One region of the Streptomyces sp. NPDC047079 genome, then DNA from elsewhere that is predicted to be linked to it. Evidence: riboswitches for the same ligand, from Rfam matches in the RefSeq annotation. Region 1 holds a riboswitch; the other holds the start of a gene.
The links. A riboswitch is a leader RNA that binds a small molecule or an ion and turns the genes downstream of it on or off. The one in region 1 is predicted to bind thiamine pyrophosphate.
Positions count from the first base shown of each region.

Region 2: linked by a shared signal. The riboswitch ahead of thiC (phosphomethylpyrimidine synthase ThiC) and the one ahead of ABZ823_RS15355 (thiamine ABC transporter substrate-binding protein) in region 1 are both predicted to bind thiamine pyrophosphate.

Region 1 covers NZ_JBEYUZ010000009.1:203,621-208,730, forward strand. Annotated here, with positions in the region: gene ABZ823_RS15345 (NAD-dependent epimerase/dehydratase family protein) at 260-1,246, opposite strand; gene rlmN (23S rRNA (adenine(2503)-C(2))-methyltransferase RlmN) at 1,827-2,933, shown strand; TPP riboswitch at 2,971-3,076, shown strand; gene ABZ823_RS15355 (thiamine ABC transporter substrate-binding protein) at 3,162-4,241, shown strand; gene ABZ823_RS15360 (iron ABC transporter permease) at 4,217-5,110, shown strand, end outside.
Region 2 covers NZ_JBEYUZ010000003.1:109,865-114,974, reverse strand. Annotated here, with positions in the region: gene ABZ823_RS05355 (cupin domain-containing protein) at 10-327, shown strand; gene ABZ823_RS05350 (DUF5326 family protein) at 495-707, shown strand; gene ABZ823_RS05345 (helix-turn-helix domain-containing protein) at 1,070-1,804, shown strand; gene ABZ823_RS05340 (SsgA family sporulation/cell division regulator) at 1,905-2,342, shown strand; partial or broken gene ABZ823_RS05335 (YibE/F family protein) at 2,543-2,770, opposite strand; TPP riboswitch at 2,831-2,986, shown strand; gene thiC (phosphomethylpyrimidine synthase ThiC) at 2,979-4,781, shown strand; gene ABZ823_RS05325 (hypothetical protein) at 4,996-5,110, opposite strand, start outside.

The DNA.
Region 1 (5,110 bases):
ACGCCACCACCGCGGGCACCTGCTCGGCCGACTCCGCGGCAGAAGGAGCCACCACAGGAACCGTCCGCTGCTGCGGGACGAGCGAAAGCACCCCGGGCCGCGGCCCGGGGCTCAACTCGCCCGAACCGGCCTGCGATTCGGGCCATAACCTGGTCGAACATCGCGCGCCAGCGCTGGGCCGGGCCCACCACGAGATCGGGAAGTCGGAACGGAAGGCGCCTGCAGAGACGCTCGGGTGTGCGAGACCGGTCCAGCGCCGTCAGCCGAGGGCGTCGAGCAACTCACGCTCGCGCTGCGCGCTGAGGCCTGCGCGCCTTTCCCGGTCCAGCCCCTGTTCGCGTTCCCAGCGCAGTGTGTCGGCCAGCATCTCCGCCGGGGGCCGGTGACGCAGCCCCGCGGCGCGCGCCGAGGACCCGTCCCGGGCCGACCACCCTTCCCAGCCCGGCTCAACCAGCCACATCGCCAGCGATTCGGGCCCCATGTACTGGGCCACGCCGTTGGCGAGCAGCCACGCCGATTCGGCGGTGACCACCGGACCGGTGTGCCCGCCGACGGCGCGGGACAGCTCGATCCACTCTTCGAACGGAACGACCGGGCCGACAGCGTTGTATGTGCCGGTGGTTCCCGTCTCCGCGGAGTCGAGCAGCCAGGAGGTGAGGTCCCGCACGTCGACCACCTGGGTGGGCATGGCCGGTGTGTCGGGGACCAGCATCGGCCCTCGTGGATCGCGTGCGGCGCGGGCGACCCAGTAGCCGGAACGCCCGCTGTGATCGCCCGGGCCGCCGATGAGCCCGGCTCGTGCGATGAGGAGGCGGTCGCCCACAGCGGCCGTGGACGCCTGCTCGCAGGCGACCTTCGCCTCGCCGTACAACTCCTTGTCGACCTCGCTCCGATCGGTCGGGGCGAGCAGGGTCGCGGACTCATCTGCCCCCAGCGTGGCGTGGGAGGCGTAGGCGTTGCCGGACGAGACATACACCCAGTGCCCGGCCTTGCTGCCCAGCACGTCGAGCGCTCCACGAACGAAGCCCGGCTGCCATGACACCTCGACGACCGCGTCCCATACCCGGTCGAGCAGGGGATCGTACGCCGACGGATCGCGCCGGTCGGCGGCGAACAGTGTCGCTCCGTCCGCGACTTCTCCGCTCTCGCCACGCGCGAGGCAGGTCACCCGATGGCCGCGTTCGATCGCCTGCCGCGACAGCTCCCGAGCCACCCATGCCGTTCCGCCCAGAACCAGGATCTCCATACCGACACACAAGCACGGGGATCACCGCCCGGCGAGGCGGATTCGCTGACAGCAGATGGTCAGCCGTCAGATCGATCTCGACCCTCGGGCAGTAACGGCGACCCGCCGAGGCATCCAAACACCCGACCACGAAGTCGCACTGCAGTACTAGGGCGACGCTGCTGGGTCATCGAACGCACCATCTCCCGGCTGACCGGCTGACCGGCTGACCGGCTGACCGGCTGACCGGCTGACCGGCTGACCGGCTGACCGGCTGACCGGCGGTGGCGGCAGCCGCTGACGGGATCGATCGAACCCTTGCCGGGCGGCCGGAGGTCACCGAGCACGTCACGCCGGGATGGACCTGCCCGCACTCGGGGCCTTCGTCATGGGTGAGGTCTTCTGGCACGCCCATACCACCAGGTCAGGGTGCGGCTCGGCGAGTGGCGGCCAGCCGATGCGTGATCGCCCCTGGGCCGTCCCCGGGCCGTCCCCGGGCCGTCCGAGGCCGCTTGGCAGTGACCGGTGGCCACTACTAACGACAGTCGTAGTGAGTGACAGCCGCAGGTCACACAACTGGATCTGCGACACTGGTTGAGCCATGCCTAAGCCCGGAGAACTCACTTTCGTCGCGCCGCGCGGAGCCAAGACCCCGCCGCGGCATCTTGCCGATCTCACGCCCGCCGAGCGCAAGGAGGCGGTCGCCGCGGTCGGTGAGAAGCCGTTCCGCGCCAAGCAGCTCTCGCAGCACTACTTCGCGCGGTACTCGCACGACCCGGAGCAGTGGACCGACATCCCCGCCCCCTCGCGCCCCAAGCTCCAGGAGGCGCTGCTCCCCGAGCTGATGACCGTCGTGCGGCATCTGTCGACCGACCAGGCCACGACCCGCAAGACGCTGTGGCGGCTGTTCGACGGGACCCTCGTGGAGTCAGTGCTGATGCGCTATCCCGACCGGGTCACCATGTGCATCAGCTCCCAGGCGGGCTGCGGCATGAACTGCCCCTTCTGCGCCACCGGTCAGGCAGGTCTGGACCGCAACCTGTCCACCGCGGAGATCGTGCACCAGATCGTGGACGGCATGCGGGCGCTGCGCGACGGCGAGATCCCCGGCGGACCGGCGCGGCTGTCGAACATCGTCTTCATGGGCATGGGCGAGCCCCTCGCCAACTACAAGCGGGTCGTCGGCGCCATCCGCGCGCTCACCGATCCCGCGCCGGACGGGCTCGGGCTCTCGCAGCGCGGGATCACCGTGTCGACCGTCGGGCTGGTGCCGGCCATCCACCGCTTCGCCGACGAGGGCTTCAAGTGCCGCCTGGCCATCTCCCTGCACGCGCCGGACGACGAACTGCGCGACACCCTCGTGCCCGTCAACACGCGGTGGAAGGTGCGCGAGGTTCTCGACGCCGGGTTCGAGTACGTCGAGAAGTCCGGGCGCCGGCTGTCCATCGAGTACGCCCTGATCCGGGACATCAACGACCAGGCGTGGCGCGGCGACCGGCTCGGCCGGCTGCTCAAGGGCAAGCCCGTCCACGTCAATCTGATCCCGCTCAATCCGACGCCCGGCTCCAAGTGGACCGCGTCACGGCCCGAGGACGAGAAGGCGTTCGTCGAGGCGATCGCCGCCCATGGGGTGCCGGTGACCATCCGGGACACCCGGGGCCAGGAGATCGACGGAGCGTGTGGCCAGCTGGCGGCCACCGAGCGGTAGTCTGAAGCCCGTCCATACCGTCATAGTCCATATCTTCATATTCCGACAGGGGAGCGCCACAGCGCTGAGAGTGCGGGAGAGCCCGCAGACCCTCTGAACCTCGCCCAGGTCATTCTGGGTAGGGAGTTCGGTCTTCACTCGAGCTGTTGCGCCCTGCCCGGGACTCTTCAGGGTTCCCGGGCAGGGCCGCGTCTCTTCCTGGTCACCTCCAGGAGGAATTCAGTGAGCATCACCGCAAGGCAGTTCGCGGCCGTCGCCGTCGGGCTGGGCCTGGTCACGCTGTCCGCGTGCGGATCGTCCGGCTCCACCGACGGGAGCGGTGGCGACTCCAAGACCGTGACCCTCGTCAGCCACAACTCGTGGGCCGCCTCCAAGAGCGTCATCGCGGCGTTCGAGAAGGAGTCCGGCTACCGGGTCAGGGTCCTCACCGACGGCGACGCGGGCCAGGCCGTCAACAAGGCGATCCTCACCAAGGACAATCCGCAGGGCGACGTCTTCTTCGGCGTCGACAACACACTGCTGTCCCGGGCCCTCGACAACGGTCTGTTCCAGCCGTACGCGGCCAAGGGACTCGACCGGGTCGGCGCGCAGTACCAGCTGGACAAGGACAAGCACCGGGTGACGCCCGTCGACTACGGCGACATCTGCGTCAACTATGACAAGAAGTACTTCGCCGACCACAGGCTCGCCCCGCCGGCCTCCTTCGACGACCTCACCAAGCCCGCCTACAAGAACCTCCTCGTCACCGAGAACGTCTCCACGTCCTCGCCGGGCCTCGGCTTCCTCCTCGGCACCGCCGCCGCGTACGGAGACACCGGCTGGCAGGGCTACTGGAAGAAGCTCAAGGACAACGGCGTGAAGGTGGTCGACGACTGGCAGCAGGCCTACGAGCAGGAGTTCTCCGGTTCGGCCGCCGGCAGGAAGGCGGGGGGTGACCGGCCGCTCGTCGTCTCCTACGCCTCCTCGCCGCCCGCCGAGGTCGTCTACGCCAAGCCGCGGCCCGACACCGCGCCGACCGGCGTCGCGACCGGGACCTGCTTCCGCCAGATCGAGTTCGCGGGTCTGCTGAGCAACGCCCACAACCCCAAGGGCGCCAAGGCCTTCCTCGACTTCCTGATCAGCAGGAGGTTCCAGGAGGACATGCCGCTCAACATGTACGTCTACCCGGTCGTGCAGGGCGCGCCGGTGCCCGCCGAGTTCACCGAGTACGGGCCCGCGGCCAAGGACCCCGCGACCATGGCCCCGGCGGACATCGCCGCCAACCGTGACCAGTGGGTCAGGTCGTGGACGTCGCTCGTACTGAAGTAGCCCCGAGGAGCCGGGGCGGCGCGGCGCGGTTCGGGCTCATGGCCCTGCCGGCCGTGTTCTTCGCGGTCTTCTTCGCCTACCCCGTCGCCGCGATCGTCACGCGCGGTCTGCGCGTCGACGGGGTGTGGCGCCCCGGCCGCGTCGCGGAGGTGCTCGCACAGTCCGACATCCGGCATGTGCTGTGGTTCACGACCTGGCAGGCTCTCGCCTCCACCGCCCTGACCCTGCTGGTGGCGATGCCCGGCGCCTACGTCTTCGCCCGCCTGGACTTCCCCGGCAAGCAGTTGCTCCGCGCGGTCGTCACCGTGCCGTTCGTGCTGCCCACGGTCGTCGTCGGCACGGCCTTCCTGGCCCTCGTCGGCCGCGGCGGACTCCTCGACGACCTGTGGGGCGTCCGGCTCGACACGAGCGTGTGGGCCATCCTGCTCGCCCATGTCTTCTTCAACTACGCGGTCGTCGTCCGCACGGTCGGCGGCCTGTGGGCGCAGCTCGACCCGCGTCAGGAGGAGGCCGCACGGGTACTCGGCGCCTCCCGCGTCACCGCCTGGCGGACGGTGACGCTGCCCGCCCTGGGCCCGGCCGTGGCCGCCGCCGCCCTCATGGTCTTTTTGTTCACGTTCACCTCGTTCGGTGTGGTGCAGATCCTGGGCGGCCCCACCTTCTCCACGCTGGAAGTGGAGATCTACCGGCAGACCTCGGAGATCTTCGACCTGTCCACGGCCGCCGTGCTGACGATCATTCAGTTCCTGGCGGTCGGCGCGATCCTCGTGGTGCACGCCTGGACCGTGCGCCGCCGGGAGAGCGCGCTGCGGCTGGTCGACGCGTCCCGCACGGCGCGCAGACCGCGCGGGGCGGCCCAGTGGGCGCTG
Region 2 (5,110 bases), on a different contig from region 1:
CAAGGGGCGATGAAGGCATTCCGGCTGGACGAACTGGAGGCGGAGCGTGCCGCCAACGACGGCGCGTATCTCCAGTTCCTGCGGGAGCGGAACATGTCGGTCGGCCTGTACGCGCTCGACGCCGGGGACCTCGACCCGCAGAAGCCGCACCAGCAGGACGAGGTGTACTTCGTCGTCAGCGGCCGCGCCTCCATCACCGTGGGCCTGGAGACCACCCAGGTCGCACGGGGAAGCGTCGTCTATGTGCCCGCCGGGGTCGCCCACAAGTTCCACCACATCACCGAGGACCTGAGGGTTCTGGTGGTGTTCTCTCCGCCGGAGAGCTGAGCCCCGTCTCGGGGTTCCCTAGGGGAACGATCAGGGGAGGACAAGGGGCGCGAGGTCCGTGTTCCGCCCCCGCGCGGTCCTAGCATCGAAGCAGCACAGAAGGACCCGGTTGCGCAGCCCCCGAAAAGTACGCGGGGCAACGGGCGGACAAGACAAGGACGAGGGCGATGCGAGAGATCTTCGCTGGTTTGCCGTGGTGGGTGAAGTGGATCGCGGTGCCGGTCATCGCCCTGGTCGTCTTCGGCAGCGTGATAGCGACCGTCGTCGGTTTCGTCATCCAGCTGCTGTTCAAGGTGCTGCTCTTCGTCGCTCTGGTCGGTGGACTGATCTACGTCGTACGGAAGTTCATGTCGAGTTCGTCCTCGCGCGGCGACTGGTGAACCACCCGGGGCACACCGGGCGGGGAGCGGCTCCACGTGACGTCAGGGGGCCGGGCTAGCGGACGGCAACGGGCCGCCGGTAAGGAATCCGAGGTTCCCTCGGGCGAGGGAAGTTTTCCCGGTGGTGCCGCCGGTGGCCGGTGGGTGGCCGTTAAAGTCCGGAGCCCGGCGCGCGGCAGGTCCCGCGCACGGCGCATCCCCCTCCCGTGTCCCCGCACGGGAGGCCCACCCTCGTGCTCCGGGAGTGACCTTTGGCCACGGTTGGCACCGCACCCGCCTACTCAGCCACGCCGCCCGCACAGCGGCGCGCCTCACCGGCGGAAGAGCACCTTCCGCCCGCGCCGGCACAGTCCACCACCCTCATCGGATCGGTGCAGCGGGCGATGCGGCTGCTGGAGGCCGTCGCCGAGCATGCGTACGGGGCTCCCGCCAAGCAGTTGGCGCGTGAGGTCGGTCTGGCGCTTCCCACGGCGTACCACCTCTTGCGCACCCTGACTCATGAGGGTTATCTGCGGCGGGAGAAGGGCCTGTTCTTCCTCGGGGAGGCCGCCGAGCGGTTGGGCGCCACCGCGGCCCAGCAGAAACGTCGCAGCATGGTGAACGACGCGCTCGCACAATGGCGTGATTCGATCGGTGTCCCGGTCTACTACGCGGTCTACCGCGAGGGTGAGATCGAGGTCCTCGGTGTTGCCGCCGGCCCGGACGGTCCGGCGGTCGGAGAGTGGGCCGACTTCCGGGAGACCGGGCACGCGCACGCGCTCGGTCAGTGCCTGCTGTCACAGCTCGACGAAGAGGCCCGGCACGACCATCTCGATCGCTATCCGGTGCACCCCCTCACTCCGTACACGGTGCGTGACAACCGCAGCCTGGAGCGCCGTCTGGAGCGCCTGGGGCCGATGGAGGCCGTCGTCGAGTGCCAGGAGTACGCGCTCGGGGCGGCCTGCGCCGCGATCCCCCTCACCGCGGGTACGACGGCCGCGGCGGTGGCCATCTCCCTGCCGTCCCACCAGGCCGACCGGTTGCTGCCGGCGGCCCGTCAGCTGCAGGCGGAGACCGGCAGACTGCTAGGGACACTCGCCTTCTCTATCAGCATCTGAAAACTCACTCCTTGTGATCTGCCATACACGTTCAGCAAACTTCCTGCAGGTGTCAGGGTGATCATTCCTGGCCAGTCGACGGCTACTGACGGGGTAGACGATGCGCAAGTCGGTGCAGGCAGAGGTCATGATGAGCTTTCTCGTGTCCGAGGAGCTCTCCTTCCGCATTCCGGTGGAGCTGTGTTACGAGACCTGTGATCCCTATGCGGTGCGTCTGACCTTCCATCTGCCCGGCGACGCACCCGTGACCTGGGCTTTCGGTCGTGAGCTGCTGGTGGACGGGGTGGGTCGGCCGTGCGGCGACGGCGATGTGCACATCGCGCCCGCCGAGCCGGACACCTTCGGTGATGTGCTGATCCGGCTCCAGGTGGGCGGCGACCGCGCGCTGTTCCGGTCGGGTGCGGTGCCCCTGGTGGCGTTTCTCGACCGCACCGACAAGCTGGTGCCGCTCGGGCAGGAGGGATCTCTCGCCGACTTCGACGCGCATCTGGACGAGGCGCTGGACCGGATCCTGGCGGAGGAGCAGAGCGCGGGCTGAGACCGCGCGCGGCGCCGTAACGGTTCCTCGGGCCGTAACGGTTCCTCGCGCCGTAAACCGTCCCTTCAAGGCGGTACGGGCGCGCGGATATGCCGTAACGGTTCTGCGGGGGCGTCTTTCGGCCTGGGCCTCTTTCGGTCCCGGTGTGGGAAGTCTCTGCGCTTGCGGCGGCGCCCTCGACCCCTGCGGGCGGGGGCCGACTGCCGTGACTGGTCCGGCTGGACGATCTCCGTGAACGTACCGCCCTTGTCCTTGCCGGTGTCGATGTGGACCGGCGCCTTCTTGCAGGTGCCGGTCGGCTTCTGTGGGGCCGACGGGTCCCTGGCGATGGAGGTGCAGCCGGGCGTGGTCCCAGCCGAGGCGTTCACGGATGCGCAGTCCACCGCCACGACCGTGGTCACCGTGGCCGGTTGGGTCTCCCGGTCGAAGCAAGGAACGCGTGAGGCCCACTGTTCAGCTTGCCCAACAAGACGCTAGCGTGAAGGCACCTTTGCACACGCGGGAGCTCGGAGCACCGGGCTGAGAGGGCGCTGACTCCGCAGACGCGATGTTTCACGTGGAACATCGGCGGGCGGGAACTGCTGCGTCGACCGCTGAACCTGTTACCGGGTAATGCCGGCGTAGGGAGTAGGTCTCATGACCATCAAGGACGTACGCACGCCTGCCTCCGTCCAGGGTGACGAGCCCCAGGAGGCCGGGAAGTCCATCGGCTGGCACAAGGCGTACATCGAGGGCTCTCGCCCCGACCTGCGGGTGCCGGTCCGTCAGGTGCACCTCACCAACGGGCGGTCGGTCACCCTGTACGACACCTCCGGTCCGTACACCGATCCAGTCGCCGAGACGGACGTCCGCAGGGGCCTTGCGCCGCTGCGGGAGAACTGGATCACCGCTCGCGGCGACACCGAGGAGTACGCGGGCCGTCCCGTCCGTCCCGAGGACGATGGGATCAAGCACACCTCGCCGCGTGGCGGCCTGCGCAACCTCGACGCGGTGTTTCCGGGACGCCCGCGCCAGCCGCGCCGTGGCCGCGACGGCAACGCGGTGACGCAGCTCGCGTACGCGCGCCGCGGGGAGATCACGCCGGAGATGGAGTTCGTGGCTCTCCGGGAGAACGTCTCTCCCGAGATCGTCCGCGAGGAGATCGCGGCGGGTCGCGCGGTGCTGCCGGTGAACGTCAACCACCCGGAGATCGAGCCGATGATCATCGGCAAGCGCTTCCTGGTCAAGGTCAACGCCAACATCGGCAACTCCGCGGTGACCTCCTCGATCGAGGAGGAGGTCGAGAAGATGACCTGGGCGACCCGCTGGGGTGCCGACACGGTCATGGACCTGTCCACCGGCCGCAATATCCACACCACCCGTGAATGGGTACTGCGCAACTCCCCTGTGCCGATCGGCACGGTGCCGCTCTACCAGGCGCTCGAGAAGGTCGACGGCAGGGCCGAGGAGCTGACCTGGGAGATCTACAAGGACACGGTCATCGAACAGGCCGAACAGGGCGTGGACTACATGACGGTCCATGCGGGGGTGCGCCTGGCGTATGTACCGCTGACGGCGAACCGCAAGACCGGCATCGTCTCCCGCGGCGGCTCGATCATGGCCGCGTGGTGCCTCGCACACCACAAGGAGTCGTTCCTCTACGAGAACTTCGAGGAGCTCTGCGAGATTCTCGCGGCCTACGACGTCACCTACTCGCTGGGCGACGGCCTGCGGCCCGGTTCGATCGCGGACGCCAACGACGAGGCGCAGTTCGCGGAACTGCGCACGCTCGGGGAACTCGGCCGTATCGCCAGGCGTTTCCACGTACAGACCATGATCGAGGGCCCGGGACACGTCCCGATGCACAAGATCAAGGAGAACATCGACCTGCAACAGGAGATCTGCGATGAAGCGCCGTTCTATACGCTGGGTCCGCTGACCACGGACATCGCGCCGGCGTACGACCACATCACCTCCGGTATCGGCGCCGCGATGATCGCCTGGTGGGGCACGGCCATGCTCTGCTATGTCACCCCCAAGGAGCACCTGGGCCTGCCCAACCGTGATGACGTCAAGACCGGCGTCATCACCTACAAGATCGCCGCCCACGCGGCCGATCTGGCCAAGGGGCACGCGGGTGCGCAGGAGTGGGACGACGCGCTGTCCGACGCGCGTTTCGAGTTCCGCTGGGAGGACCAGTTCAACCTGGCCCTCGACCCCGACACGGCCCGTGACTTCCACGACGAGACCCTCCCCGCCGAGCCTGCCAAGACCGCCCACTTCTGCTCGATGTGCGGTCCGAAGTTCTGCTCCATGAAGATCAGCCAGAGCATCACCGAGCGGTTCGGCGGTGAGGCGGCCGAGGGCGCGACGCAGCACGAGATCGCCGAGGGGATGCTCCAGAAGTCGAAGGAGTTCGCGGCGAGCGGGAACCGGGTGTATCTGCCGATCGCGGAGTGATCCGCCGTCGCGCAGTGCCGGTCCAGGGCGCGCGCTGAAGTCCCGGCCCGCGCTCCTTCGGAAGGGCGGGCCGGCTTCGGTGGATGTCGCGGTTCGGGACCGGCTCCGGGCGAGGGCCCGGAGGTGGGGCCGGCTCCGGGTGACGGTCCGGCGGCCGGTCGGCCCGGTCCGCCGACGGTTTCACCTCGGCCGGCGGGATGTCGGCCGAGATCCGTCACTCCGGCTGGTGTTCCGGGCCCCCGAAGTCCGGACTGGTGAAGTCCGGGCTGCTGAAGCTGGGGCGCGGACCCGCGGTGGGGCCGCTGTCCGGGCTGCTGAAGCCCGGGCGG